4 regions of the Turicibacter sp. H121 genome follow, and region 1 is predicted to be linked to each of the others. Evidence: a T-box and tRNA genes for the amino acid it is inferred to sense, from the RefSeq annotation. Region 1 holds a T-box; the other regions hold tRNA genes.
The links. The T-box of region 1 lies ahead of serS (serine--tRNA ligase). A T-box ahead of a tRNA ligase gene usually reads a tRNA of that ligase, here a tRNA-Ser.
Positions count from the first base shown of each region.

Region 2: it has a tRNA-Ser gene. The T-box ahead of serS (serine--tRNA ligase) is inferred to sense a tRNA for this amino acid. The anticodon was not compared.
Region 3: it has a tRNA-Ser gene. The T-box ahead of serS (serine--tRNA ligase) is inferred to sense a tRNA for this amino acid. The anticodon was not compared.
Region 4: it has a tRNA-Ser gene. The T-box ahead of serS (serine--tRNA ligase) is inferred to sense a tRNA for this amino acid. The anticodon was not compared.

Region 1 is NZ_CP013476.1:1,258,111-1,265,352, reverse strand. It holds gene gyrB (DNA topoisomerase (ATP-hydrolyzing) subunit B) at 1-1,430, shown strand, start outside; gene gyrA (DNA gyrase subunit A) at 1,465-3,954, shown strand; T-box leader at 4,058-4,293, shown strand; gene serS (serine--tRNA ligase) at 4,360-5,634, shown strand; gene AT726_RS06110 (MBL fold metallo-hydrolase) at 6,077-6,865, shown strand; gene AT726_RS12555 (CxxH/CxxC protein) at 6,877-7,050, shown strand; gene rlmH (23S rRNA (pseudouridine(1915)-N(3))-methyltransferase RlmH) at 7,204-7,242, shown strand, end outside.
Region 2 is NZ_CP013476.1:947,180-954,421, forward strand. It holds gene AT726_RS04570 (ABC transporter ATP-binding protein) at 1-1,384, shown strand, start outside; gene ahpC (alkyl hydroperoxide reductase subunit C) at 1,429-1,992, opposite strand; gene AT726_RS04580 (ISL3 family transposase) at 2,937-4,232, shown strand; tRNA gene AT726_RS04585 (tRNA-Leu) at 4,449-4,532, opposite strand; tRNA gene AT726_RS04590 (tRNA-Lys) at 4,541-4,616, opposite strand; tRNA gene AT726_RS04595 (tRNA-Val) at 4,623-4,698, opposite strand; tRNA gene AT726_RS04600 (tRNA-Phe) at 4,705-4,780, opposite strand; tRNA gene AT726_RS04605 (tRNA-Asp) at 4,791-4,866, opposite strand; tRNA gene AT726_RS04610 (tRNA-Met) at 4,870-4,945, opposite strand; tRNA gene AT726_RS04615 (tRNA-Ser) at 4,967-5,059, opposite strand; tRNA gene AT726_RS04620 (tRNA-Ile) at 5,080-5,156, opposite strand; tRNA gene AT726_RS04625 (tRNA-Met) at 5,167-5,243, opposite strand; tRNA gene AT726_RS04630 (tRNA-Ala) at 5,271-5,346, opposite strand; tRNA gene AT726_RS04635 (tRNA-Pro) at 5,363-5,439, opposite strand; tRNA gene AT726_RS04640 (tRNA-Arg) at 5,448-5,524, opposite strand; tRNA gene AT726_RS04645 (tRNA-Leu) at 5,533-5,621, opposite strand; tRNA gene AT726_RS04650 (tRNA-Lys) at 5,661-5,736, opposite strand; tRNA gene AT726_RS04655 (tRNA-Gln) at 5,742-5,816, opposite strand; tRNA gene AT726_RS04660 (tRNA-Tyr) at 5,826-5,910, opposite strand; tRNA gene AT726_RS04665 (tRNA-Thr) at 5,914-5,989, opposite strand; tRNA gene AT726_RS04670 (tRNA-Val) at 6,003-6,078, opposite strand; tRNA gene AT726_RS04675 (tRNA-Glu) at 6,085-6,161, opposite strand; tRNA gene AT726_RS04680 (tRNA-Asn) at 6,175-6,251, opposite strand; rRNA gene rrf (5S ribosomal RNA) at 6,264-6,372, opposite strand; rRNA gene AT726_RS04690 (23S ribosomal RNA) at 6,425-7,242, opposite strand, start outside.
Region 3 is NZ_CP013476.1:484,803-492,044, forward strand. It holds tRNA gene AT726_RS02330 (tRNA-Gly) at 430-503, opposite strand; tRNA gene AT726_RS02335 (tRNA-His) at 508-583, opposite strand; tRNA gene AT726_RS02340 (tRNA-Trp) at 586-659, opposite strand; tRNA gene AT726_RS02345 (tRNA-Thr) at 674-749, opposite strand; tRNA gene AT726_RS02350 (tRNA-Val) at 763-838, opposite strand; tRNA gene AT726_RS02355 (tRNA-Glu) at 845-921, opposite strand; tRNA gene AT726_RS02360 (tRNA-Arg) at 935-1,011, opposite strand; tRNA gene AT726_RS02365 (tRNA-Leu) at 1,020-1,108, opposite strand; tRNA gene AT726_RS02370 (tRNA-Lys) at 1,147-1,222, opposite strand; tRNA gene AT726_RS02375 (tRNA-Asp) at 1,232-1,307, opposite strand; tRNA gene AT726_RS02380 (tRNA-Phe) at 1,317-1,392, opposite strand; tRNA gene AT726_RS02385 (tRNA-Asp) at 1,403-1,478, opposite strand; tRNA gene AT726_RS02390 (tRNA-Met) at 1,482-1,557, opposite strand; tRNA gene AT726_RS02395 (tRNA-Ser) at 1,579-1,671, opposite strand; tRNA gene AT726_RS02400 (tRNA-Met) at 1,691-1,767, opposite strand; tRNA gene AT726_RS02405 (tRNA-Pro) at 1,787-1,863, opposite strand; tRNA gene AT726_RS02410 (tRNA-Arg) at 1,871-1,947, opposite strand; tRNA gene AT726_RS02415 (tRNA-Leu) at 1,956-2,044, opposite strand; tRNA gene AT726_RS02420 (tRNA-Lys) at 2,084-2,159, opposite strand; tRNA gene AT726_RS02425 (tRNA-Gln) at 2,165-2,239, opposite strand; tRNA gene AT726_RS02430 (tRNA-Val) at 2,247-2,322, opposite strand; tRNA gene AT726_RS02435 (tRNA-Glu) at 2,329-2,405, opposite strand; gene AT726_RS02440 (phosphatase PAP2 family protein) at 2,571-3,413, opposite strand; gene AT726_RS02445 (rhodanese-like domain-containing protein) at 3,642-3,929, opposite strand; gene AT726_RS02450 (cold-shock protein) at 4,034-4,234, opposite strand; gene AT726_RS02455 (THUMP domain-containing class I SAM-dependent RNA methyltransferase) at 4,444-5,616, opposite strand; gene AT726_RS02460 (hypothetical protein) at 5,811-6,110, opposite strand; gene AT726_RS02465 (aromatic acid exporter family protein) at 6,116-6,844, opposite strand; gene AT726_RS02470 (hypothetical protein) at 6,957-7,242, opposite strand, start outside.
Region 4 is NZ_CP013476.1:477,080-484,321, reverse strand. It holds tRNA gene AT726_RS02325 (tRNA-Glu) at 208-284, shown strand; tRNA gene AT726_RS02320 (tRNA-Val) at 291-366, shown strand; tRNA gene AT726_RS02315 (tRNA-Thr) at 380-455, shown strand; tRNA gene AT726_RS02310 (tRNA-Tyr) at 459-543, shown strand; tRNA gene AT726_RS02305 (tRNA-Gln) at 553-627, shown strand; tRNA gene AT726_RS02300 (tRNA-Lys) at 633-708, shown strand; tRNA gene AT726_RS02295 (tRNA-Leu) at 748-836, shown strand; rRNA gene rrf (5S ribosomal RNA) at 846-954, shown strand; tRNA gene AT726_RS02285 (tRNA-Asn) at 961-1,037, shown strand; tRNA gene AT726_RS02280 (tRNA-Pro) at 1,045-1,121, shown strand; tRNA gene AT726_RS02275 (tRNA-Ala) at 1,138-1,213, shown strand; tRNA gene AT726_RS02270 (tRNA-Met) at 1,240-1,316, shown strand; tRNA gene AT726_RS02265 (tRNA-Ser) at 1,336-1,428, shown strand; tRNA gene AT726_RS02260 (tRNA-Met) at 1,450-1,525, shown strand; tRNA gene AT726_RS02255 (tRNA-Asp) at 1,529-1,604, shown strand; tRNA gene AT726_RS02250 (tRNA-Phe) at 1,615-1,690, shown strand; tRNA gene AT726_RS02245 (tRNA-Val) at 1,697-1,772, shown strand; tRNA gene AT726_RS02240 (tRNA-Thr) at 1,786-1,861, shown strand; tRNA gene AT726_RS02235 (tRNA-Tyr) at 1,865-1,949, shown strand; tRNA gene AT726_RS02230 (tRNA-Gln) at 1,959-2,033, shown strand; tRNA gene AT726_RS02225 (tRNA-Lys) at 2,039-2,114, shown strand; tRNA gene AT726_RS02220 (tRNA-Leu) at 2,154-2,242, shown strand; rRNA gene rrf (5S ribosomal RNA) at 2,252-2,360, shown strand; tRNA gene AT726_RS02210 (tRNA-Asn) at 2,367-2,443, shown strand; tRNA gene AT726_RS02205 (tRNA-Glu) at 2,457-2,533, shown strand; tRNA gene AT726_RS02200 (tRNA-Val) at 2,540-2,615, shown strand; tRNA gene AT726_RS02195 (tRNA-Thr) at 2,628-2,703, shown strand; tRNA gene AT726_RS02190 (tRNA-Trp) at 2,718-2,791, shown strand; tRNA gene AT726_RS02185 (tRNA-His) at 2,794-2,869, shown strand; tRNA gene AT726_RS02180 (tRNA-Gly) at 2,874-2,947, shown strand; gene AT726_RS02175 (CoA-disulfide reductase) at 3,046-4,380, shown strand; gene AT726_RS02170 (hypothetical protein) at 4,469-4,789, shown strand; gene AT726_RS02165 (AAA domain-containing protein) at 4,906-7,242, shown strand, end outside.

The sequences.
Region 1 (7,242 bases):
CTGATTCTACTGGTACTGAGGTTAAGTTTACACCGGATCCAACTATTTTCACAGAAACGACAGTTTATGACTATGATATTTTACGCAACCGTATTCGTGAGTTAGCCTTTTTAAACAAAGGATTAAAAATTACATTAGAAGATCTTCGTTCAGATAAACCACAACGCCATGAGTTCCATTATGAAGGTGGAATTAGTGAGTATGTACGCTTCTTAAATAAGAATAAAGAAGTCATTCATGAAGAAGTGATTCATGTTGAAGGTGAGCGCGATGGAATTAGTGTTGAAATCGCGATGCAATATAATACAGGTGTAGCTGGAAATATTTATTCGTTTGCGAATAACATTAATACGCACGAGGGTGGAACGCATGAAGCGGGATTCCGTGCCGCATTAACTCGTATTATTAACAGTTATGCGAAAAAATTAAATTTATTAAAAGGTGACGATACATTAATCGGGGAAGATATTCGTGAAGGATTAACAGCGATTATTTCTGCGAAGCATCCAGATCCACAGTTTGAGGGACAAACAAAAACGAAGTTAGGAAATAGCGAAGTTCGTCGTATTGCGGATAATATTTTCTCTGAAGGATTTGAACGTTTCTTGATGGAGAATCCACAAGCAGCTAAAATCATTATTGATAAAGCATTAATGGCGGCTCGTGCTCGTATGGCTGCAAAACGTGCGCGTGAGATGGTACGTCGTAAGTCTCCACTTGAATCATTAGGATTTAAGAGCAAGTTAGCCGATTGTCAGTCACGTGATGCGAATATTTCTGAATTATTTATCGTCGAGGGAGATTCTGCCGGAGGATCAGCAAAACAAGGTCGAGATAATAAATTCCAAGCAATTTTACCTCTTCGTGGTAAGGTTTTAAATGTTGAAAAAGCTCGTATTGATAAAGTTTATGCGAATAACGAAATTAAAAGTATGATCCATGCGATTGGAACAGGTGTTGGAGATGAATTTGATATCGAGAAAGCTCGTTATCATAAAGTGGTTATCATGACCGATGCCGATGTCGATGGAGCACATATTCGTACGTTATTATTAACATTCTTCTACCGTTATATGAGACCTTTAGTAGAGCATGGGTATGTCTATATTGCGCAACCTCCTTTATATAAAGTTTCTCAAGGAAAAAAGGTAGAATATGCTTATGATGAAAAACAATTAGAAGAGATTATGTCTAGTTTAGCAGCAACGCCTCGTCCAAATGTTCAACGTTACAAAGGGCTTGGAGAGATGAATGCTGAGCAGTTATGGGAAACAACAATGGATCCAGAAGTACGTACATTATTACAGGTTACTCTTGAGGATGCTGTTGAAGCTGATGAAATTTTTGATATTTTAATGGGTGATCGCGTAGAGCCACGTCGAGAATTTATAGATGCTAATGCTAAATACGTTAAAAACCTAGACTACTAATTTGAAGCAATCACATCTATAAGGAGGAACGAAAATGTCTGCATATGATCAAATTAAACCGCATAATATTGCTAAAGAGATGAGAACTTCATTCATCGATTATGCGATGAGTGTTATCGTATCACGTGCCTTACCAGATGTTCGTGACGGGTTAAAGCCTGTTCACCGTCGTATTTTGTATTCGATGAATGATTTAGGGATGCACAGTGATAAGCCATATAAGAAGTCTGCTCGTATCGTCGGGGACGTTATTGCCAAATATCACCCTCATGGGGATTCATCAGTTTATGATGCAATGGTACGTATGGCACAGGATTTTAGTTATCGCTATCCATTAGTAGATGGACATGGAAACTTCGGTTCAATTGACGGTGATGGAGCGGCCGCTATGCGTTATACTGAAGCAAGAATGTCTAAGCTTGCGATGGAAATGATGCGTGATATCAATAAAAATACGATTGATTTCCAACCAAACTTTGATGGTGAAGAACAAGAACCTATCGTTTTACCTGCTCGTTTTCCAAGCTTATTAGTCAACGGGACAACAGGGATTGCTGTTGGGATGGCGACTAATATTCCACCACATAACTTATCTGAAGTTATTGATGGATGTTTAGCTTATATGGATAATCCTGAAATTGATGTTTTAGGATTAATGCAATTTATTAAAGGACCAGATTTACCAACAGGTGCTTTAATTTTAGGGACAAAAGGAATCCGTTCGGCGTATGAAACGGGGAATGGATCAATCATGATGCGTTCAAAATGTGAAATTGTTGAAGGTCATGGTGGAAAATATTCAATTTTAGTCACTGAAATTCCTTATCAAGTGAACCGTGAGCGTTTGATTGAAAAAATCGCGGAATTAGTTAAGGAAAAACGTTTAGATGGAATTACAGACTTACGTAATGAGTCAAACCGTGAAGGAACACGTATTGTTATTGAATTACGTAAAGATGTTAATCCACAAGTGATGTTAAATAATTTATTTAAATTAACTCAATTACAAGTGTCTTATGGAATTAATATGTTAGCACTTGTAGATGGACAACCTAAAGTTTTAAACTTAAAAGAAATTATTGCGGCATATATCAAACACCAAGTTGAGGTTATTGTTCGTCGTACGCAATTTGATTTAAATAAAGCGGAAGATCGTGCTCATATCTTAGAAGGGCTTCGTATTGCCTTAGATCATATTGATCGTATTATTGCGATTATCCGTGGTTCATCTACAGATGAAGAGGCATTAAATTCATTAATGTCTGAATTCTCGTTATCTGAACGCCAAGGGAAAGCTATTTTAGAGATGCGTTTACGCCGTTTAACAGGATTAGAGCGCGGTAAAATCGAAGAAGAATATCAAGGGTTAGTCGCATTAATTGCTGATTTAAAAGATATTTTAGCGAACGAAGACCGTGTTCATGCGATTATCCGTGAAGAGTTGTTAGAAGTAAAACACAAACATGGAGATGAGCGTCGTACAGAAATCGTCCGTGGATCTGACTTTGATATTGAAGATGAAGATTTAATTCCAGAAGAACAAGTCATCATTACATTAACAAATAATGGTTATATTAAGCGTCAGCCAATCTCAACATATCGTTCACAAAACCGTGGTGGACGTGGTGTTCAAGGAATGGGAACACATGATGATGATTATGTTAAGGAATTATTATCAACATCTACTCATGATCATTTATTATTCTTTACAAGTAAAGGAAAAGTTTATCAGAAGAAAGCTTATACAATTCCTGAGTACGGTCGTACAGCTAAGGGATTACCAATTGTTAATATTATTGAGATTGCCCAAGATGAGTACATTAGTGCAATCATTCCTGTTAAAGAATTTAATGATAAAGAATTCTTATTCTTTGCGACTCGTTCAGGGGTTGTAAAACGTACGATGTTATCAGCATTTGGTCATATCCGTACCAATGGTTTAATTGCTCTTTCTTTACGTGAAGATGATGAGCTAATTGGTGTCAGAAAAACATCTGGTAACGATGATATCATTATTGCATCAAGTGGTGGAAAAGCAGTTTGGTTTGAGGAAACTGAAGTTCGTCCGATGGGACGTACAGCTGCCGGAGTCCGTGGTATCTTCTTAGAAGAAGGAGAAGTAGCAGTAGGAATGGAAATGGTCACAATGGATCAGGAGATTTTAGTTGTTACGGAAAACGGGTTCGGTAAACGTACTTCAATTCAAGAATATCGTAAAACAAAACGCGGTGGAAAAGGTGTTAAAACATTAACGATTACAGAGAAAAACGGGACATTAGTAGCCATGAAGGCTGTAAATGGTGATGAAGATTTATTAATCGTGACAAATAAAGGTGTTATTATCCGTACACCAATTCATCAGATTTCTCAAACGGGGCGTGCAACACAAGGGGTTAAATTAATTCGTTTAACAGATGATCAATTAGTATCAAGTGTAGCAGTTGTTGAACATGAAGAGGCTGAGGAAAGTGTTGAAGCTGACACAGTGGCTAAGGAAACTGAAACAACTTCAACAGAAGAATAGAATGGTTACATACAAATAATTAGGTCTTATGCGCATATAATTAGAAACACGATATATACTAATATTGACAAAAAAAATAGTTAATGCTATATTACAATTAAATAAAAAAGCATTGATTAGGAGTAGTACTTTTTACTTGATAGCATAGAGAGTCAGTGGTTGGTGGAAACTGATGTATGAGTAACTAGAAATCAACCTAGGAGTGGAATGAAGAACACAATGATTAGTATTCATTCACGGTCTAACCGTTATCTTTGTAAGTGGTCTCACTTAAATGTTCCACGTGGAACGCTTAGTGAACAACTAGGGTGGCAACGCGGGTTAAATCTCGTCCCTAAATTAGGGACGGGATTTTTTTGTTTTCTAGAACGACTAATCAAAATCAATTAATAGGAGGAAATACACATGTTAGATTTAAAACGAGTACGTGAAGATTTACAAGGTACAATTAATCGCTTAGAAACACGTGGTGGAGATTTCAGTTATTTAAATAAAATTACTGAGTTAGATGAACAACGTAAGAACATCATTTTAGAAGTAGAGCAATTAAAATCAAATCGTAATGAAGTATCTAAATTAATCGGACAATATAAACGTGAGAAAAAAGATGCTTCTGAATTATTAGCTCAAATGAATGGTGTTGGAGAAAAAGTTAAAGAATTAGATGAACAATTACGCAACATCGATGAAGAAATCAAAAATCTTTTATTAGGTACTCCAAATGTTCCATGTGGAACAATTGCAGTTGGTAAAGATGAAAATGATAATGTTGAAATTCGTAAATTTGGAGAACCAACTAAGTTTGACTTCGAACCAAAAGCACACTGGGATTTAGTAACTGATTTAGATATTATTGATTTTGAACGTGCTGGAAAAATTACAGGAAGCCGTTTTGCTGTATATAAAGGGTTAGGAGCTCGTTTAGAGCGTGCTTTAATTAGCTTTATGTTAGATTTACATACAGGAGATCATGGCTATACTGAGATTTTACCTCCAGTTATCGTTAATCGTGCAAGTATGACAGGGACTGGACAATTACCTAAGTTTGAAGAGGATGCATTTAAATTAGTGGATACTGACTACTTCTTAATTCCAACAGCTGAGGTTCCAGTTACAAACTTACACCGTGATGAGATTTTAAACGCTGAACAATTACCAATTAAATATACAGCATATAGTCCATGTTTCCGTGCAGAAGCTGGTTCAGCTGGTCGTGATACTCGTGGTATTATCCGTCAACATCAATTCAATAAAGTTGAATTAGTTAAGTTCGTTAAACCAGAAGATTCTTATGAAGAATTAGAAACTTTAACAGCAAATGCTGAAAAAGTATTACAATTATTAGGATTACCATACCGTGTCATCGAATTATGTACAGGAGATATCGGATTCTCTGCTGCTAAAACATACGATATCGAAGTGTGGTTACCATCTTATAATGAATATAAAGAGATTTCTTCTTGTTCAAACTTTGAAGATTTCCAAGCCCGTCGTGCAAATATTAAATTCCGTCGTGATGCAAAAGCTAAACCTGAATTCGTTCATACATTAAATGGTTCAGGGCTTGCAATTGGACGTACAGTAGCTGCTATTATTGAAAACTACCAACAAGCTGATGGAAGCATTGTTATTCCAGAAGTATTACGTCCATACATGCGTAATTTAGAAGTTATTAAATAAGCATTCCATAAGAAAAAGAGTACCTTAGGTACTCTTTTTCTTATGGAATTCACTAGGACACTCTATCTTTAATTAAAATATTAGTATAATATATCATTTAAAGTGAGTAATAAGGTAGATTATCTTTTCGTTTGCTACATTTGCCAGTATTCCTATGTAATGTGGACATAACAGACAAAGAAGTGATATGATTTAACCGTGTGTATGTTTATAATCAAATGATTAGAGTTTTAAGTGATGAGTATCGAATCCCTTAAGTTTTTATTAATCATCATAAGTGGTTATCTTTTATGAGATAGTCTTTCTTTTTTTATCAAATTGATGCTTAATAGGGGTTTGTACTGGATTCATCATGATAAAAATGTTAAAATGAATAATCGAAATAAAAAAGGCTTATTTGGAGTATAAAAAAAGTTTTTTGAATAGAAGAACAGGTGATAGAATGAGAATCTGTGTATTGTCGAGTGGAAGTGTCGGAAATGCAACGATTATTGAAACGGAACAGACAGCAATTTTAATTGATAATGGGTTATCGTTAAAAAAATTACAGGAATTGATTAAAAAAAGTGGATTTGATGAAAATAGAATAGAACATATTTTAATTACTCATGAGCATGGTGACCATATTAAGGGTGTAGGGGTTTGTACTCGTAAGTGGAAATTAAATGTTTGTGCAACGGCAAAAACGATTGATGAGATGTATCGTAAAAATATTATCAAACCAGGTTTTGAACAGACGACAGCGGTTGAAAAAAATGTTTGGTTCGATCTAGGGGATTTATCGATTATGCCATTTAGAATTTCTCATGATGCGGTTGATCCGGTAGGTTATATGATTAAGCAAGGTGAAAAGACGCTTGTTTATGTGACAGATACCGGATATATTACGGGTGATATTTTAAAAACATTAGGAAATGCAGATGCCTATATTATGGAGACGAATCATAATGTAGAGATGCTTCAGATGTGTAATAGGCCATGGTCGTTAAAACAACGTATTTTAGATGATTGTGGTCATTTATCAAATGAAGATTCAGCGTATGCGATGAGTCAGTTAATTGGGGAAAAGACGAAACTTATTTATTTAGCTCATTTAAGTCAGGATGCTAATTTACCTGATTTAGCAGAAATGACAGTTCGTCATATTTTAAAAGAAGAAAATGTTGATTTAAGTAAGTTAAATTTACATATGACGTATGCGATGCATCCATCGAAAGTGATTACGTTATAGGAGGAATAGGCATGTACAGTTGTTTAGAACATATTGAAGAGTCAATGGATCGTTTTTTAGATGAGTATGGAAAGTTACCAATTTTAGTTGAAGTAGAAATTGAACATAAATGTGAGCACTGCGATCAAGTAGCCGTTTATAAAGTGATTGAAGGTATGATGGTCGAAGATGAGGATGAGCTATAAAATCTAGAAAAGTTAGACTAATCATACTGAATAATAGGTTCTAATCTTCGCAGAGATTCTAGTATAATCTCTGCGAAGATTTTATAATAGATAACAATAAAAAATTCCCTGATTAAATGAGGGAATTTCTTTTCATGTATTGGAGGTTTTTTAATGAATATTACAATTATTTCAGTCGGAAAGATTAAGGAA
Region 2 (7,242 bases), 310 kb from region 1:
CATGTCACGCCTTGTTGGCGATCTACGTGACATCACCGAGCTCGCCCATCACGGTCCAGAAGATATCTTCATCTCTGCTATCATGATCATCGGAAGCTTTATCATCCTATTTAACATCAATGCCCTCTTTACCCTCTTAATCTTTCCAATCATTCTCTTAATTATTATCTTCTCTCTCTGGAGACGCAATGCTATGATGATTGGATTCCGTCGAACAAGACAAACCCAGGGAGAAATCACCGCTCAAATCGAAAGTAGCATCGGCGGCATTCGTCTAACAAAATCATTCGCTAATGAAAAATACGAATATGAAAAATTCACCGAAAACAATGAACAATACGCTGACTCGTGGAAAAATGCTCTTTTCCAAATGTCAGTCTTTCAAAGTGGAAACAACTTTTTAATTGATATCCTAAACTTGGCTCTTCTGATTATCGGTGGTCTCCTCGTAGCTAAAGGCACTATTACACTAGGAGACTTCACAGCATTCCTACTATACGTTAACTTCTTGATTAAACCAATCCAACGCCTCATCAACTTCATGCAACAATTCCAAACTGGATGGGCAGGCTTTGAACGTTTCTATGAAATTATGCTTCTAGAACCAAAAATTAAAACAGAGCCGCAAGCTATTACATTAGAAAATCCAAAAGGAAAAATCACCTTCAATCACGTCAACTTCAAATACGATGCCAACGATGAACACGTCCTTACCGACTTCAACATCACCATCGAACCAGGCAAAAAAATCGCCCTCGTAGGAGAATCCGGTGTTGGAAAATCTACCATCTCTTTACTAATCCCAAGATTCTACGACGTCACATCAGGTGAAATACTCATCGATGATACCAATATCAAAAACTATGACTTACACACATTACGCAAAAACATCGGACACGTGCAACAAGACGTCTATATCTTCTACGGAAACATCCGCGACAACATCCTCTATGGAAACCCAGATGCGACCGAAGAACAAATGATCGCCGCCGCTAAAAAAGCACGCATCCATGATTTCATCATGTCCCTCGAAAACGGATACGACACTACAGTAGGTGAACGCGGCGTTAAACTATCCGGAGGTCAAAAACAACGTATTGCCATTGCACGCGTCTTCTTAAAAAATCCAGCTATCTTAATCTTAGATGAAGCCACATCAGCGCTAGATAACATCACTGAAATGCTAATTCAAGAAGCACTAGATGAATTGACAGTCGGTCGAACAACCATTATTATTGCACATCGCCTAAGCACAGTTAAAAAAGCAGATGAAATTTTAGTCTTAACACGACAAGGAATCTCTGAACGTGGATCTCACAAAGAATTAATCGAAGCCAATGGATACTACGCTGAACTATACGAATCACAATTTAAAAACCTATAATAAAAAGAGAGGAAAATCCTCTCTTTTTATTTATAAATTATATCTTATAATTTCCCTACTAAGTCTAAGCTTGGTGTTAAAGTTTCAGCACCTGGTTGCCATTTAGCTGGACAAACTTGATCTCCATGCTCAGCAACAAATTGTGCAGCTTGAACTTTACGTAATAATTCTTCAGCATTACGTCCGATTCCATTATCATGGATTTCATATGCTTTAATAACACCTTCTGGATTTACAACAAAACTTCCACGTAATGCTAAACCTTCTTCTTCGATCATAACTTCGAAGTTACGAGTTAAAGTACCAGTTGGGTCAGCTAACATTGGGTATTTGATTTTCCCGATTGTTTCAGAAGCATCAGCCCATGCTTTGTGTACGAAGTGAGTATCTGTAGATACTGAGTATACTTCACATCCCATTTCTTGGAATTTAGCATAGTTATCTGCTAAGTCACCTAATTCAGTTGGGCAAACAAATGTGAAATCTGCTGGATAGAAGAAAAATACAGACCATTTTCCTTTGATTGATTCAGAAGTAACTTCTTTGAATTCTCCATTGTGGTACGCTTGTACAGCGAATTCTTTAACTTGAGTGTTAATTAAAGACATTATTATTTCCTCCTTTAGATTATAATAATCATTACTGATATTGTTATTATATATTTATTTCTTGATAAAGTCAACAGAAATAACTCAAAAAAATTCTCTTTTTTAAAATATAAATAATCAATACAATTGTATGAAATACTTCAAATGAAATTTTCCTCCCAACACATTTATGTGACCATATACTATTTATTCTCTTATTTGTGCCGATCCTATTTCTTTAAAAAAGTACAGCATTATCATTTCCATTACACTTCTTTATTAATCTTTAAATCCCCCTATATATAATTAATTTGATTTATTAATCGCTCACTTCCCCTCTCTACTCTATCCATACCTTAAAGCCATTACATCTCAATTTCATTCCCTAGTAGTAGAAAACCTTTACTTCGCAAGCTAAATGATTCATATTAATACTTATAATCCAAAGTCAGAAATTAAATTACCAGATAAAATCATTCTATCATATAATTTACAAAAAATGGTTTTATCTATATCTTTCATTCAAAACTTTCATAACATTTTTCATATAAACAATTTAGATTACTTAAATTAGCACCCCACATTTTTAACAATAAAAAATTAAATTCTAAGTTTAAACTAACTCTTCTAAACCAATAAAAAAGAGGATTTAATCGAATAGCAAGGGTCGATTAAATCCTCAATAAAGGATAGACTAAAATCAAGAAGATGATTAATAAAAGAGAGTCTTATTTTTTAAAAATCATACAATAGAATCTCTTATATTTAGAATAAAGACCTTCTACATAAGACTTGTCTAAACTAAAACTATATCATTATTATTTATAATGGTTCTATAATATTTGGTGTGGGTGATTCCCACACTTCTTTTATTTGGAATAAAAAATAAGTATAAAAAAAGAGACATCACGTCCCAAATTCTATACCATGTAATTGACCAAAAAAAACACGAAAGGATTGGGTTTATGTCTCACAATAATTGTATCTTAACTTTACTCGATTTAAAAGATAAAAATATTACTTTTTCAGAAAATTGGATGAAAGATGTTCAGATTAACGGGATCCGCTCTAAGGTGATTTCTGGTATCCTCTCTTTTCAACCGACCCATTGTTACAACTGTGGTCATCTCTTTGACTCACAAATCATTAAACACGGCTTCAAAACCTCTCGTATTAAGATGATGAAACTCTCTGGCTTTGATACCTATCTCGATTTAAAAAAGCAACGCTATAAATGCCGTCATTGTGATCGTACCTTTACGCTTAAAACCTCTCTTGTGGAATCTAATTGTTACCTTTCTAATCCCCTTAAACAAGCCATTTTCCTAGAGGCTAGCCATAAAAAATCCGAGTCAGATATTGCCCGTGAACTCAACGTATCCCATTCAACGGTCAATCGGATCATTCATACATCGTACGAGGAACAATCCCTTCATTTTAACTCTCTTCCAAAGGTGCTTTGTTTTGATGAGTTTAAGTCGGTCAAATCAGCGGAAGGGGCTATGTCATTCATTTTTTGTGATGCTTCTAATGGGAAGTTAATTGATATCGTTGAAGACCGTCGTCTAAGCACTTTAAAACCTTATTTCATGCGATTTTCTAAGGAGGCCCGTGAAGGTGTAACTCACGTTGTTATTGATATGTATGCTCCGTATATGACACTCATTAAAGAGGTGTTTCCCAACGCTAAAATTGTTTTAGATAAGTTCCACGTCGTTCAACTTTTATCTCGTGCCCTCAATAAAACTCGTATTCGCTTCATGAACCAAAACAAAGAATTCTACAATAAATTCAAACATTATTGGCGCCTTTTATTAAAAGCCCAAGAGGATATCCATTCTACCCACTACTTCTATTCTAACTGTTTCAAAAAGCAGATTTCTCAACAAGAAATCATCGACTTTTTACTCGCTTTAGATCCGGAATTAAAAGCCACTTATGACTTCTATCAAACCATCAAACAGGCCATCAAACTTCGCAACTTTGATGCTTTTCATCATGCCATTCAAAACCCCTCTGACTTACTTTCACCTGAAATGAAAACAGCTTTAAAAACATTAACTAACTACCAAGATTATATCAAAAATACGATTGAAACATCTTATACCAATGGAGTGCTTGAAGGGATTAATAACAAGATTAAAGTGATTAAACGCATGGCCTTTGGATACCGTAGTTTCTATCATTTCAAAGCTAGAATTTTGATTATCCATAAGTACACCTTTGAACAAAAAAATAAAAGGAATCAAACTGCTCAATGAGCAGCTTAATCCCTCACGATTACAGGTATAATATTTCTTCACCCACACCAGTTGACAAAGAGCCTTTATAATTTGATTAGCAACATTCTGTGAAAATATCCATTAAAAAAACCAGTTATTAAATAACTGGTTTTTTTAATATGCAATGGTATTTTTTCTCTAAAAATAAAAAAAGATAAAACTTTTAAAAATCTTACCTAAGTTTATTAAAGTAAATGGTGCGGGTGACAGGAGTTGAACCTGCACACCAAAGGTACTAGAGCCTAAATCTAGCGCGTCTGCCAATTCCGCCACACCCGCATTTAAAATGGTGTCCTGCAGAGGACTCGAACCTCTGACCCTCTGATTAAAAGTCAGATGCTCTACCAACTGAGCTAGCAGGACTTTTTTTGGTGGAGGATGACGGGCTCGAACCGCCGACCCTCTGCTTGTAAGGCAGATGCTCTCCCAGCTGAGCTAATCCTCCACTTAATGGTGGCTTGGGACGGAATCGAACCGCCGACACAAGGATTTTCAGTCCTTTGCTCTACCGACTGAGCTACCAAGCCTTTTTTAAAATGGCGGTCCAGACGGGAATCGAACCCGCGATCTCCTGCGTGACAGGCAGGCATGTTAACCGCTACACCACTGGACCTTTTGGTTGCGGGGACAGGACTTGAACCTGCGACCTTCGGGTTATGAGCCCGACGAGCTACCAACTGCTCCACCCCGCGATGTTATATTTAAATTTAATATGGCGGAGGAAGAGGGATTCGAACCCCCGCGACGCTTTCACGCCCTGTCGGTTTTCAAGACCGATCCCTTCAGCCGGACTTGGGTATTCCTCCGTATCATGATGCAAACTAACTGGTGGACCCTGTAGGACTCGAACCTACGACCGATCGGTTATGAGCCGATAGCTCTAACCAACTGAGCTAAGGGTCCGGGTCTTTCATGGTAGCGGAGGAGGGACTCGAACCCCCAACCTCACGGGTATGAACCGTACGCTCTAGCCAGTTGAGCTACTCCGCCATTTATTGTTATTTGCTAATATTTAATTGGTGGAGACTAGGGGGATCGAACCCCTGACCTCCTGCGTGCAAGGCAGGCGCTCTCCCAGCTGAGCTAAGTCCCCATGGGTATTCATTTAATGGTCGGGAAGACAGGATTCGAACCTGCGACCCCCTGGTCCCAAACCAGGTGCTCTACCAAGCTGAGCCACTTCCCGAATTTTTATGGCGCGCCCAAGAGGAGTCGAACCCCTAACCTTTTGATCCGTAGTCAAACGCTCTATCCAATTGAGCTATGGGCGCTATTTAGTTGGTGCCTAGGGCCGGAATCGAACCGGCACGGGTGTCACCACCCGCAGGATTTTAAGTCCTGTGCGTCTACCAGTTCCGCCACCCAGGCATTTCGTTTATTTCAAGGCACGCGCCTTTTTTTTGAAAATGGTGTCCTGCAGAGGACTCGAACCTCTGACCCTCTGATTAAAAGTCAGATGCTCTACCAACTGAGCTAGCAGGACATCATTGGCTGGGCTAGCTGGATTCGAACCAGCGCATGACGGAGTCAAAGTCCGTTGCCTTACCGCTTGGCTATAGCCCATGATTAAAGTGGTGGTGGGGGACGGATTCGAACCGCCGAACTCGGAGAGAGCGGATTTACAGTCCGCCGCGTTTAGCCACTTCGCTACCCCACCAGCTGGTGCCGGAAGCAGGACTTGAACCCGCAACCTACTGATTACAAGTCAGTTGCTCTACCAATTGAGCTATTCCGGCATTTATTTAATTATGGTGGAGGATGACGGGCTCGAACCGCCGACCCTCTGCTTGTAAGGCAGATGCTCTCCCAGCTGAGCTAATCCTCCACTTAATGGTGACCCGTACGGGATTCGAACCCGTGTATGCATGCGTGAAAGGCATGTGTGTTAAACCGCTTCACCAACGGGCCATTAAGTAATTAATGGCGCCCCAACTAGGACTCGAACCTAGGACCCCTTGATTAACAGTCAAGTGCTCTAACCAACTGAGCTATTGAGGCAGTTTTATTTTGGCCCAGCGACGTCCTACTCTCGCACTTGCATACTACCCTCGGCGCTAAGGAGCTTAACTTCTGTGTTCGGTATGGGAACAGGTGTGCCCTCCTTGCCATCATCACTAGACCATTGAAAGATGTTGTTAATCTTCCAAAACTAGATATCTTCTTCAGTTTCTTTGGTTAAGTCCTCGATCGATTAGTATCAGTCCGCTCCATGTGTCACCACACTTCCACTCCTGACCTATCAACCTCGTCGTCTTCAAGGGATCTTACTTCTTTCGAATGGGAAATCTCATCTTGAGGGGGGCTTCACGCTTAGATGCTTTCAGCGTTTATCCCGTCCACACGTAGCTACCCAGCTATGCTCCTGGCAGAACAACTGGTACACCAGCGGTGTGTCCATCCCGGTCCTCTCGTACTAAGGACAGCTCCTCTCAAATTTCCTACGCCCACGACGGATAGGGACCGAACTGTCTCACGACGTTCTGAACCCAGCTCGCGTACCGCTTTAATGGGCGAACAGCCCAACCCTTGGGACCGACTACAGCCCCAGGATGCGATGAGCCGACATCGAGGTGCCAAACCTCCCCGTCGATGTGAACTCTTGGGGGAGATCAGCCTGTTATCCCCGGGGTAGCTTTTATCCGTTGAGCGACGGCCCTTCCATTCGGTACCGCCGGATCACTAAGCCCGACTTTCGTCCCTGCTCGACTTGTAGGTCTCGCAGTCAAGCTCCCTTCTGCCTTTACACTCTTCGAATGATTTCCAACCATTCTGAGGGAACCTTTGGGCGCCTCCGTTACTCTTTGGGAGGCGACCGCCCCAGTCAAACTGCCCACCTGACACTGTTCCCTGACCCGATAAGGGCCACGGGTTAGAACCCCAGTGACACAAGGGTAGTATCCCAACAGCGACTCCACCAAGACTGGCGTCCTGGTTTCTTCGTCTCCTACCTATCCTGTACATGTGCCACCAGTGCTCAATATCAAGCTAC
Region 3 (7,242 bases), 770 kb from region 1:
AGGGTCATGATTATTCAAAGCTATTATATGAACACATCTGATATGGAGTCAACAACCCTAATTTCATGAATTATAATCCCTTATTTGAAAAAATTCTATTATGCTAACACAATACTGAGTAAACTTGATTTATATTTAACATCTCATAATAACTATCTGTCCCCATTTCTAAAACTAGTTAATAAATCAATACTATTCTTAAACTTCTACCAGAAGGAATTAAAAATTTAATAGATAAATAGTTAAAGTAACCTTCTTCATCTATAAAGTATTAAAGTGATCATATCAATTTTCTTTAGTTATAAAAAAATTGAAACAGTACATTGCTACTAGATTCTAAAATTGGGGTAATTTTCTATTGTATATGACTTTTTACATATCGTTATATTCAGAACAAAAAAACATCCCGAAGGATGTTAATAATCATATTGGAGCGGGTGAAGAGAATCGAACTCTCACAGTCAGCTTGGAAGGCTGAAGTTCTACCATTAAACTACACCCGCATATTGGGGCGACTGATGGGAATCGAACCCACGAATGTCGGAGCCACAATCCGATGCGTTAACCACTTCGCCACAATCGCCATGGCAGGGGTGGCAGGAATCGAACCCACACTAACGGTTTTGGAGACCGCTGTTCTACCGTTAAACTACACCCCTACTTATTTAATTAATGGTGCCGGAAGCAGGACTTGAACCCGCAACCTACTGATTACAAGTCAGTTGCTCTACCAATTGAGCTATTCCGGCATTTATTTAATTATGGTGGAGGATGACGGGCTCGAACCGCCGACCCTCTGCTTGTAAGGCAGATGCTCTCCCAGCTGAGCTAATCCTCCACTTAATGGTGACCCGTACGGGATTCGAACCCGTGTATGCATGCGTGAAAGGCATGTGTGTTAAACCGCTTCACCAACGGGCCATTAAATGTTTAATGGCGCGCCCAAGAGGAGTCGAACCCCTAACCTTTTGATCCGTAGTCAAACGCTCTATCCAATTGAGCTATGGGCGCTATTTAGTTGGTGCCTAGGGCCGGAATCGAACCGGCACGGGTGTCACCACCCGCAGGATTTTAAGTCCTGTGCGTCTACCAGTTCCGCCACCCAGGCATTTCATTTATTTCAAGGCACGCGCCTATTTTTTAAAATGGTGTCCTGCAGAGGACTCGAACCTCTGACCCTCTGATTAAAAGTCAGATGCTCTACCAACTGAGCTAGCAGGACTTTTTAAAATGGCGGTCCAGACGGGAATCGAACCCGCGATCTCCTGCGTGACAGGCAGGCATGTTAACCGCTACACCACTGGACCTTTATTGAATGGTGGCTTGGGACGGAATCGAACCGCCGACACAAGGATTTTCAGTCCTTTGCTCTACCGACTGAGCTACCAAGCCTTTTTTTAAATGGCGGTCCAGACGGGAATCGAACCCGCGATCTCCTGCGTGACAGGCAGGCATGTTAACCGCTACACCACTGGACCTTTTGGTTGCGGGGACAGGACTTGAACCTGCGACCTTCGGGTTATGAGCCCGACGAGCTACCAACTGCTCCACCCCGCGATGTTATATTTAAATTTAATATGGCGGAGGAAGAGGGATTCGAACCCCCGCGACGCTTTCACGCCCTGTCGGTTTTCAAGACCGATCCCTTCAGCCGGACTTGGGTATTCCTCCATTTTATCCATATTCTCTTTGGTAGCGGAGGAGGGACTCGAACCCCCAACCTCACGGGTATGAACCGTACGCTCTAGCCAGTTGAGCTACTCCGCCTTTTATTATTTGTTTTTAATGGTCGGGAAGACAGGATTCGAACCTGCGACCCCCTGGTCCCAAACCAGGTGCTCTACCAAGCTGAGCCACTTCCCGAGTTTTATGGCGCGCCCAAGAGGAGTCGAACCCCTAACCTTTTGATCCGTAGTCAAACGCTCTATCCAATTGAGCTATGGGCGCTATTTAGTTGGTGCCTAGGGCCGGAATCGAACCGGCACGGGTGTCACCACCCGCAGGATTTTAAGTCCTGTGCGTCTACCAGTTCCGCCACCCAGGCATTTCATTCATTTCAAGGCACGCGCCTATTTCTTAAAAATGGTGTCCTGCAGAGGACTCGAACCTCTGACCCTCTGATTAAAAGTCAGATGCTCTACCAACTGAGCTAGCAGGACATCATTGGCTGGGCTAGCTGGATTCGAACCAGCGCATGACGGAGTCAAAGTCCGTTGCCTTACCGCTTGGCTATAGCCCAATTTTTATGGTGGAGGATGACGGGCTCGAACCGCCGACCCTCTGCTTGTAAGGCAGATGCTCTCCCAGCTGAGCTAATCCTCCACTTAATGGTGACCCGTACGGGATTCGAACCCGTGTATGCATGCGTGAAAGGCATGTGTGTTAAACCGCTTCACCAACGGGCCTGTTCCCTTAGTGCGACTTGATTATCTTATCATCTTTGTCGACTTCTGTCAAACACTTTTTTATCTTTATTTTCTTTTCTTCTTATTGCTGTTCAACGCTTTATTATATTATCATCTTTGTCGAATAATGTCAAATGCTTTTTTCGAAAATAAATAGGAGTAAAATTAATTGATTCTACTCCTTAGGCTAACCTTATTAAACAAATATGGATACAGACCAAAACCATAAAACGAAATAATCATATTGCTTATAAATTTTGCATAATCAGTTTCCACCATAAAACAGCTAAATAACATTTTTATGCTAAGAAGGGAGCTAATTCCTATTATAAAGCACATGGTTCGCCTAAAAACACTTCTACTCAGCTGAAAATTGACATACCTCATTTCAAACCATATCCCCAATACGAAGCCACTATATCCTCCTATTGATCTAGCAAAATCACTAGATGAATTAAAGATAGCAGGTAAGAATACCAATAACGTTAATAAATATAGTAATTTTCTATTTTCTACTTTCACAAACAATCTATATGTAATATAGCTCATTAAGCTACCAATAATTATCCCACCTACAACATCTTTTGGATAATGTACTCCTAAATATAGTCGAGATAATCCAACTAATATAATAATTAAGATAAAAAAAATAGAATACTTATATTTTTTTAATAAAAGATATAGTGCTCCGTAAGTTGAGGCTGCTGCTTGAGAATGACCACTTGGAAATGAGTATCCTGTTGCGGTATGAACTCTAAGTGAGCGAATCCCTTCTTCACCAATTGGTCTTTTAGCTTTTACAATATTTTTGACTGTATTATTCAGCATTAAGCTACTAAACAAGGAGTAAGCAACATACTCTCCACTTGTTTTATCAATACACCAATATATTCCTAAAATTATAGAGATAATTAGTGAACTTTCACCAAGTATCGTTATCATTTCAAATAATTGATCTAAAAATGGTGTGTGAAAACTCTGAATGAATCTTAGAATATCTAGTTCCATCATGATATCCCCCTTTATTTTTTTCATTACTAGCCTTCTGCGATAAATTAAATGAGGCTATATAAACACTTTAACTCAAAATTTTTTTCTATTTTCTCTCTAATACTCCTCTCTCCTAGTTTAGAAATATTATCATAATATATTTTATTATGTTAACATCCTACTTAGACCGCCTATTACTCTCAGGATAACCATAAATAAAAAATTCTCTTTTAAGAAGAGAATTTTTTATTTACTATAGTATTCAAGCATGCCACCTTCAACATTAATAACATCATAACCTAGATGTTCAAGATACTCTGTTACTCGAAAAGTACGAGCCCCCGATCGACAGATTAAATAATACGATGTTTCTTTATTTAAAAAATCTTCTGGGGCTTGAAGTAATTCAGACATTGGAATATGTGTAGCTTGTGCTAATTTAGGCAGCGATAAGAACTCTATACTTTCTCGAATATCAATTAAGTTAATTGAATTTAAATTTGATTTTATATCATTAATATGGACTGATTTCATTGTATTCACCTTCCTATCTTTTCATTCTAACACGTTATCTCATTAAATAACAATGTAATACGTTTAAATAAAAAAGAGTCGATAGTTCGTCGACTCTTTTTATTCTATAATTTTTGAACATTTGAAGCTTGAGGACCACGATTACCTTGTGTTACTTCAAATTCTACTTTTTGTCCTTCTTCTAGTGTCTTAAATCCTTCTCCTTGAATTTCTGAGAAATGTACAAATACTTCATCACCATTATCTACTGTAATGAATCCGTAACCTTTGTCAGCATTAAACCATTTTACTGTTCCTGTTGCCATATTTGAAAAACCTCCAAAATATAAATCATATTAACTAGTTACCGTCATTTAAAATCGATATCTTAAAATCTTCACTTGGTTAGATATGCTTTTAAGTGTAATGGAACTATCGCTTATATGATGGCCTTTTTTTAACTTAATATACATATTTTTAAAGTTTTATTTTAGTATAAATTTAAAAAGTGACCGTCAAAGGGCCACTTCTTAAATTATTCTTCTGTTGTTGTCTCTGTTTGAGCCATTACTACTCCATATTTTTGTTTTAAATTATTATCAAAGTATTGGTAGTAGCGTGTTAAGATACGTCCATTGTATAATTTACGGTTTTTATCTGCTTCACGACCAAATGCTTTTTCAAATTTAGAGAATGAAGTTAAGATATTAAAATCCCATGTTGATAATTTACGTTTCATCATTCCTAATTTTTTGTTTAATTTGAAGACTTCATCTTCTTCTCCGATACGCTCACCATATGGTGGATTTGTAATCATGTAGGCATACTTATAGTTTGAAGAGAATTTATGGAAATCTAATTGATGGAATTCAATTGATTTTGCTACTCCTGCCTTTTCAGCATTTTGACGCGCTGTACGTAAAACTTGAGGATCGATATCGTATCCGAACATGCGTAATGAGTTGTTTTTGATTGCCTTACGTGCACTGTCACGTACTTGTTCAAAGATTTCTTTATCCATTGAAGGCCACTCTTCACAAACGAAGTTACGCTTTAATCCTGGTGCAATGTTGTTTCCGATTAATGCCGCTTCGATTAAGATTGTTCCTGAACCACAGAATGGATCAACTAATAAACGTTCTGGTTTCCAACGAGATAATAAAATTAATGAAGCTGCTAATGTTTCTTTTAATGGTGCTTCACCAGCAAATTCACGGTATCCACGTTTATGTAATCCTGGTCCTGTTGTATCAATTGTTAAAGTAACTACATCTTTTAATAAAGCTACTTCAATTTTATAAACTGGTCCATCTTCTGTGAACCAATCTTGGTTATAAGCACGTTGCATGCTTTTTACAACTGCTTTTTTAACGATAGCCTGACAATCTGGTACACTATGTAATGTTGATTTAATTGATTTCCCAACAACGTGCATTTTTCCGTTCACCGGGATATATTGACTCCAATCAATCGCTTCTGTTTGATTGAATAAGTCTTCGAATGTTGTTGCTTCAAATTCTGCTACTTTGATTAAGACACGATCAGCAGTACGTAACCATGTATTAGTAATTGCGATATCCATTTCGTCTCCTTCGAAATGAACTTTACCATTTTCTAATTTTAAGTCTTCATATCCTAGTTGTCTTAATTCTTTTGCTGTAACAGCTTCGATTCCAAATGTGGTCGTTGCAATTAATTGATAATCCATATTTCTATTTCTCCTTATCTTAAAGTAGCCATTCGTCATGGACGAATAGTTACTGAGATGACATTTATGTTCAATACACTTTTATTTTATCCATTTTCAAGAGCTCTCAAAACTCTGTTTTTAAGGTGGCCTAAAATACCATTTTTAAGTTTATCACTAATCGTCAAACGTGGCAATAATTATCTTTTTATGTCTTATTGAAGATGTTGTAATTTTTCTACCACTAGATTTACTTTTTCACAGATTTTATGAATACGTTCAGCAAATGGATTTCCTATATCAAGATAGTGCTTTTCAACTTTTAAGTCATGTAAAGGCGGAACAATTGAATTCGTATAATCTGTCGATTCTAATACGACAATAACTTCTTCTAAAGAAAGTTCTAACTCTTTATCTAATACGACATCTGGTGTCGATTCTAATAAAAAGTTCAAGTCATACGTTAAATGATTAATATCTCGGTAAAGTTCAGCAATTTCTTGTAGTTTATTCACTTCTTTTAGTTTGACTTCTTTTTCAATATAGTAAATTCTGTTTTAAGGGCCTCAATGTTTGAATATACTAAGTCTAAATCATTCATTTGTTGACTGAATAGCTGAATATAGCCTCTTTTTCCACGTGGTAATGTTCGTTGAAATACTTTCGCTGTATATATTAGGCCATTAAGGACTTGTTCATTGGCATATTGCAATCTCTTTTTAGCAAATTTACGATAGTATAGGTTTGAAAATATATAGTTATAAAATAACGCAATTAATACCCCTAAACCAAGGGCGATGATGCGTAAACGAAAGGTTAGCCATATGCTAGGTAATCCCGCTTCATTCACTTGTATATATTGAGTCATGTAAATCGATGTAAAGATGGCAACGGGCGAAACAAGACGCCAGTTAATTTTTAAGCAGACGTATAGTGTTAGAACCATTCCAATACTAATACTAAAAACATTAACTCCAAATGCTAGCACTAAGATTCCCGTAGCTGCGGCACCAATCGTCGAGGCAATCAGTTGACTGACCCCACTACGGATACCTGTTCTATTTAATGGTTCCAAATTGTACATGACTCCAAGTAAAACTGAAATCATATCTAACTGAGCAATTGGAAATTGTTTTCCGATGATGTATCCTGTAGCGATAGCGAGTAGTGACTTTGTTAAGTATAGTGGTGAGTCAAATAAGTAGGCTTCTTGACTTAAGCCTAATGTTTTACTAATCCTACGGTTCATATATTCCTCCAAAGCGTATGTTTCTATGTTATAGCATGACCATTTTAACATATTTTACCCAACTTTGTGAAAACAATAAAAAATCCATTCAATAAAATATTGAATGGATTTTTTATTTAATTTGAATGCTTCCATTAACTTGTTTCGTGTACTTAATGTTGTTGTTATCTAATAAACTTGTTAAAGCAAGCACAATTTGATTTGCAACTTCATTTTGATCACTAACAAATTGATTGTATGATTGAGTGATTTCTTCTGTCACACTTTCGCTACTTGTGACTTGATTGATAAGCTGATCTAAACTCATAAGTTTAAGATTTAATAGGCGTCCCATTTCACTAAAACTTTCATCTTTATTGGCAAGGAGTTCTTGTGTTTTATTGATGATATTTTGTTGC
Region 4 (7,242 bases), 780 kb from region 1:
AAAGTAAGGATATTCTTTTACTGATGATAGAACAAATTATTATATAAAAAATAAAAAAAGCCATTGACATAGATAGATGGGCATGATAAACTAATTGAGTGCTGATTTTTAGGATAACAAACCTAAAGATGTCAAAAAAAAATAAAAAAAAGTGTTTGACACAAAATGACAAACGTGGTAAACTAAAGAAGTCGAATTAAGGGAACAGGCCCGTTGGTGAAGCGGTTTAACACACATGCCTTTCACGCATGCATACACGGGTTCGAATCCCGTACGGGTCACCATTAAGTGGAGGATTAGCTCAGCTGGGAGAGCATCTGCCTTACAAGCAGAGGGTCGGCGGTTCGAGCCCGTCATCCTCCACCATAATTAAATAAATGCCGGAATAGCTCAATTGGTAGAGCAACTGACTTGTAATCAGTAGGTTGCGGGTTCAAGTCCTGCTTCCGGCACCAGCTGGTGGGGTAGCGAAGTGGCTAAACGCGGCGGACTGTAAATCCGCTCTCTCCGAGTTCGGCGGTTCGAATCCGTCCCCCACCACCACTTTAATCATGGGCTATAGCCAAGCGGTAAGGCAACGGACTTTGACTCCGTCATGCGCTGGTTCGAATCCAGCTAGCCCAGCCAATGATGTCCTGCTAGCTCAGTTGGTAGAGCATCTGACTTTTAATCAGAGGGTCAGAGGTTCGAGTCCTCTGCAGGACACCATTTTCAAAAAATAGGCGCGTGCCTTGAAATAAACGAAATGCCTGGGTGGCGGAACTGGTAGACGCACAGGACTTAAAATCCTGCGGGTGGTGACACCCGTGCCGGTTCGATTCCGGCCCTAGGCACCAATTAAATAGTCTAGTGATGATGGCAAGGAGGTCACACCTGTTCCCATACCGAACACAGAAGTTAAGCTCCTTAGCGCCGAGGGTAGTACGCAAGTGCGAGAGTAGGACGTCGCTAGGCAAAAATGCCTCAATAGCTCAGTTGGTTAGAGCACTTGACTGTTAATCAAGGGGTCCTAGGTTCGAGTCCTAGTTGGGGCGCCATAAAACTCGGGAAGTGGCTCAGCTTGGTAGAGCACCTGGTTTGGGACCAGGGGGTCGCAGGTTCGAATCCTGTCTTCCCGACCATTAAATAAATACCCATGGGGACTTAGCTCAGCTGGGAGAGCGCCTGCCTTGCACGCAGGAGGTCAGGGGTTCGATCCCCCTAGTCTCCACCAATTAAATATTAGCAAATACAATAAATGGCGGAGTAGCTCAACTGGCTAGAGCGTACGGTTCATACCCGTGAGGTTGGGGGTTCGAGTCCCTCCTCCGCTACCAAAGAGAATATGGATAAAATGGAGGAATACCCAAGTCCGGCTGAAGGGATCGGTCTTGAAAACCGACAGGGCGTGAAAGCGTCGCGGGGGTTCGAATCCCTCTTCCTCCGCCATATTAAATTTAAATATAACATCGCGGGGTGGAGCAGTTGGTAGCTCGTCGGGCTCATAACCCGAAGGTCGCAGGTTCAAGTCCTGTCCCCGCAACCAAAAGGTCCAGTGGTGTAGCGGTTAACATGCCTGCCTGTCACGCAGGAGATCGCGGGTTCGATTCCCGTCTGGACCGCCATTTTAAAAAAGGCTTGGTAGCTCAGTCGGTAGAGCAAAGGACTGAAAATCCTTGTGTCGGCGGTTCGATTCCGTCCCAAGCCACCATTAAGTGGAGGATTAGCTCAGCTGGGAGAGCATCTGCCTTACAAGCAGAGGGTCGGCGGTTCGAGCCCGTCATCCTCCACCATAATTAAATAAATGCCGGAATAGCTCAATTGGTAGAGCAACTGACTTGTAATCAGTAGGTTGCGGGTTCAAGTCCTGCTTCCGGCACCAGCTGGTGGGGTAGCGAAGTGGCTAAACGCGGCGGACTGTAAATCCGCTCTCTCCGAGTTCGGCGGTTCGAATCCGTCCCCCACCACCACTTTAATCATGGGCTATAGCCAAGCGGTAAGGCAACGGACTTTGACTCCGTCATGCGCTGGTTCGAATCCAGCTAGCCCAGCCAATGATGTCCTGCTAGCTCAGTTGGTAGAGCATCTGACTTTTAATCAGAGGGTCAGAGGTTCGAGTCCTCTGCAGGACACCATTTTCAAAAAATAGGCGCGTGCCTTGAAATAAACGAAATGCCTGGGTGGCGGAACTGGTAGACGCACAGGACTTAAAATCCTGCGGGTGGTGACACCCGTGCCGGTTCGATTCCGGCCCTAGGCACCAATTAAATAGTCTAGTGATGATGGCAAGGAGGTCACACCTGTTCCCATACCGAACACAGAAGTTAAGCTCCTTAGCGCCGAGGGTAGTACGCAAGTGCGAGAGTAGGACGTCGCTAGGCAAAAATGCCTCAATAGCTCAGTTGGTTAGAGCACTTGACTGTTAATCAAGGGGTCCTAGGTTCGAGTCCTAGTTGGGGCGCCATTAATTACTTAATGGCCCGTTGGTGAAGCGGTTTAACACACATGCCTTTCACGCATGCATACACGGGTTCGAATCCCGTACGGGTCACCATTAAGTGGAGGATTAGCTCAGCTGGGAGAGCATCTGCCTTACAAGCAGAGGGTCGGCGGTTCGAGCCCGTCATCCTCCACCATATCAAACAAATGCCGGAATAGCTCAATTGGTAGAGCAACTGACTTGTAATCAGTAGGTTGCGGGTTCAAGTCCTGCTTCCGGCACCATTAATTAAATAATTAGGGGTGTAGTTTAACGGTAGAACAGCGGTCTCCAAAACCGTTAGTGTGGGTTCGATTCCTGCCACCCCTGCCATGGCGATTGTGGCGAAGTGGTTAACGCATCGGATTGTGGCTCCGACATTCGTGGGTTCGATTCCCATCAGTCGCCCCAATACGCGGGTGTAGTTTAATGGTAGAACTTCAGCCTTCCAAGCTGACTGTGAGAGTTCGATTCTCTTCACCCGCTCCAATATGATTATTAACATCCTTCGGGGTGTTTTTTTTGCTACATTTCATATGGATAGATTATAAGCTATGATGAAATTTTCTAACCTAAGGAGGTTTATTATGAAAGTCATTATTGTAGGTGGTGTTGCTGCAGGAATGAGTGCAGCAGCTAAATTAAAACGTGCTAATAAAGAAGCACAAATCACAGTATATGAAAAGTCTAGACATGTTTCTTTTGGTGCATGTGGTTTACCGTATTTTGTTGGAAACTTCTTTGAAGATTCACAAAAGATGATTGCTAGAACGGTTGAACAATTTAATGCATCTGGAATTACAGTTAATATTGAACATGAAGTACTTAATGTGGATACCGATAATAAATGTATCACGGTTAAAAATTTATTAACTGGTGAGACATTCACAGATACATATGATAAGTTAATGATTGCTACTGGTGCTAGTGCCATTATTCCTCCAATCAAAAATGTCGATTTAAAACATGTGTATACGTTAAAGAGCATGGAGGATGGAGAAGCTTTAAAACATGCTATGCAAAATGAGGCATTAAAACGTGTAGCAATTGTTGGAGCGGGGTTTATTGGATTAGAAGTAGTCGAAGCTGCTAAACAATACAGAAAAGAGGTTCATGTTTTCCAATTAAATGATCGTGTTTTAGTGGATACATTTGATAAAGAAATTACAGATTTATTAGAAGAAGAGTTACGTGCACATGATGTTCACTTACATTTATCACAAACGGTTACTGAGTTAGTCGGAGATGAGGCAGTCACTCAAATTAAAACAAATGATGAAACATTTGACGTTGATATTGTTGTTTTAACGGCTGGTGTTCGTCCAAATACTAGCTTCTTAAAAGGTACTGGAATTGAGATGTTACGTAATGGTGCTTTAGTCATTGATCATGAAGGTCGTACTTCTATTGAAGATATTTATGCTGCGGGTGATTGTGCAAGTATTAATCATATTTTAAAATCTGAACCTGCATATATTCCTTTAGCCACTGTCGCAAATAAGATGGGACGTATTATTGGTGAAAACTTAGCAGGTGCTCATCATACGTTCAACGGATCTTTAGCTTCAGCTTGTTTAAAAGTTATGAATTTAGAGGCTGGGCGTACAGGATTATCTGAACAAGAAGCGATTAATCTAGGAATTAATTATAAAACTGTATTCATTACAGATATGAATCAAACGTCTTATTATCCAGGGCAATCAAAAATTAATGTTAAATTAATTTATAATGCTGACACAAAAGTTATCTTAGGTGGACAAATTGTTGGGCGTAAAGATGCTGTTCAACGTGTTAACGTTTTAGCTACAGCTATTTTTGCTGGTTTAACCACTGATCAATTAGCGATGTTAGATTTATGCTATGCACCACCATTCGCAAGAACATGGGATGTTTTAAATATTGCAGGTAGCGTGGCAAAATAATTTAAAAGGGGTGATTCGTGAGAACGCCCCTTTTTTGTGTCGTTTTTTAGTCTTTTTAATATAATAGTTAGTAGGAGGAGGGATTATTATGGAAAAGAATAATATTACTCCTATTAGTTGTTATGGTGATTCTTTAGTTTATGAAGAACTTAATAAGGAAGAGTTAAAGGAAGCTGGCGTTGTGATTGATTATGTGGGTGATGAGGTTGTAGATTGTGATATATATAAAGATTATGATAATAAGAAACGTAGATGGTGGTTTAAGTATTTAATGTTTCTTTTTCTAGTTCTTTCTTTTTTAATGATTGTTGTGATAGGAAGTATACGTCTTTCAACGAAGGATCATGATTTTATGGAACAGCTACAAGGGGTATATATGGTAAATGAAGGTTCTAAAAATGGTGTCTAGTCTTTGACTGGTCACCTTTTTTAGATTTTGTCGGAATATGTATGTATATATAGGTGCGGAGATTGTTGCTTTTCGTGATATAATGAAGAAAAGTGTGAGTTAAAGGAGTGAAAATTTTGGACAAGAAGGTAAAGCAGTTATTTGAATATCTATTAGCACTCCGCCATTTAACAAGTCAACCGATTCGTGAGTTGAAGCAGTATGAAAAGTCTTGGATGCTAGATGAGTTGCCACTTGGGGATGGATGTTTTTTAGGAGGAGATGGTGTTGATGCAGACGCTTATCTTGAGGTGCACCAACAAGTCTTTAAAAATGATTATCCAATGTTTGATCATAAATTAGGGAGAATTTTTGAATTATTACAATTTGACTATACTAAGGATGGAAGTGTGATTTGCTCGGGTGTTGAATTAGAAGAAATTATGAATCAAAACTGGGAACAGCTTCAAAAAAAGGTGAGTCATGTTCATCAGGGGAAGATCGAGTTAACCCAATGGGAAAGATTTTTAATCCAACATTCTGAGATGTTTATTGAGGTTAATGAAGCGCTCGACAAAATGAAAGATTTACCCCTTCATATGAAGTATTGTTTAAAGATGTATGAGACGTGGATTGAAGAGTGGAAAGAATGGGCTCTTAATCAAAAGCGTAAACGCCAGATTCAAAAAATGTATGATTACTTTTTCCAACTGAGACAGATGATGAAATCAGAAGAGCAATCTCTTGAAATTATGATGGGAATTGGTGTGTTATCTTATCAATTAAAATATCCGATTCATCACCCGATGCTCGTTATGAAATTGGAGTTAGATTTTGATGCCGAAAGAGGTGTGGCGAAGTTATTGCCGAGCACGAGAGGATATCAATTAGATTTAGAAGTTTTAGCCGGTGTTGAGTTTGCGAATCAGCAGGAAATCATGCAACTGAAGGAAGCTGTGTGTGGATCGATGATCTCTCCGTTTGATATTGAGGAGTCGGAGGCAATTTTACGTCAATTGATTCATTATATGCATCCAAATGGATTGTATTTAGGAAAAGATGAGGTAGAACCTGTTAGTAAGTTTCCAATGGTTAAGCAACAGAGTGTGATTTTCATTCGAAAGCGTTCAGAAGCCTTATTAAAAGAGGATTTACAGTCGACGATTGAGTATCTTGAAGAGGGTGGAAGAATTCCAAAAACGATTCAAGCAATTATTGATGTAGATGGATTGAAGCAATCACAGGATGAATTAAAGGATTGGGCAGGCATTGGAGAACAATTATTATTTCCACTTCCTGCGAATGAAGAGCAAAAGGATATTGCTAGACGTTTAGCAAATAATGTTGCTGTAACAGTACAAGGTCCTCCAGGAACAGGGAAAAGTCATACGATTGTTAATTTGATTGCTCATTTATTAGCGCATGGAAAGCGCGTATTAGTGACAAGTGAGAAAGATAAGGCGTTACGTGTGTTAATTGATAAGTTACCGGAAGAAATTCAATCGCTGTGTGTGTCGTTTTTAGGTGGAGATCGTCAATCACTTGCGCAGATTGAGCAATCAATTCGAATGATTTCTGAAGGATTAGCGACCTATGATACAAAGCTTTTAGATAAAGAGATTCAAGTGTTGAGTCGCCAGTTAGATATGGTACGACGCCAGATGAGTATTACAAAGAATAATATTGTTCGTTTCAAGGAATTAGATTCAAAAGGTCAAGTTTGGAAGGATAAGATTTGTCAACCTTATGAGATGGCACAATTAGTGGCAGAACAGGTGGACCGATTTGGCTGGGTTAAGGATAAAGTCTCAATGGATGCAGTGTCTCCACTAACTGAAGATCAGTTTGTGACGTTGTGGGAGTTAAAAGGGATGCTTCCTGCACAGCATAAAGATTTAGCTCAATTAAAGTTACCAGCGTTAAGTCGTTTAATGAGCGTTGAGGAGTATCGCAAGTTATTAAGTGAAGAGCAGTGTTACTCGACGCGAATTCAAGAGCTTAAGTTGATGCCAAAGCTATACGAGTTTGAAGAGAATCGTACGTTTATTGATGAACTTGGACGTCAACTAGAACCATTATGTCAAAAGCTTGAGAAGCTACAAGATCCACTGGAACAACGGATACTTGAGGAATGCTTGTTAAATGAAGAACGATCATTGATTTGGGAGACTGTCTTTAATCGTCTAAAAGATATCATTATGAAAGTCAATGAAATAGAAGTATTGATTGTTAATGATGTGGTTGAGTGTGATTACTATGATCATCCAAAGTATGAATGTATCATTACTTCTTTGAAAGAACGTCTTCAAGCGGGTAAAGGGATTGGAGGACTTTATTTAACATTTAATTCTGATATTCGTGCCTTTTATGAAAATACGCGTATTAATGGTCAAAAACTTTCAACGTTAGATGATTTAAATCGCATTGAATCCCAAAGACAAAAGCTCGAATTGTTAGCTAAGTTTGCAAAGATT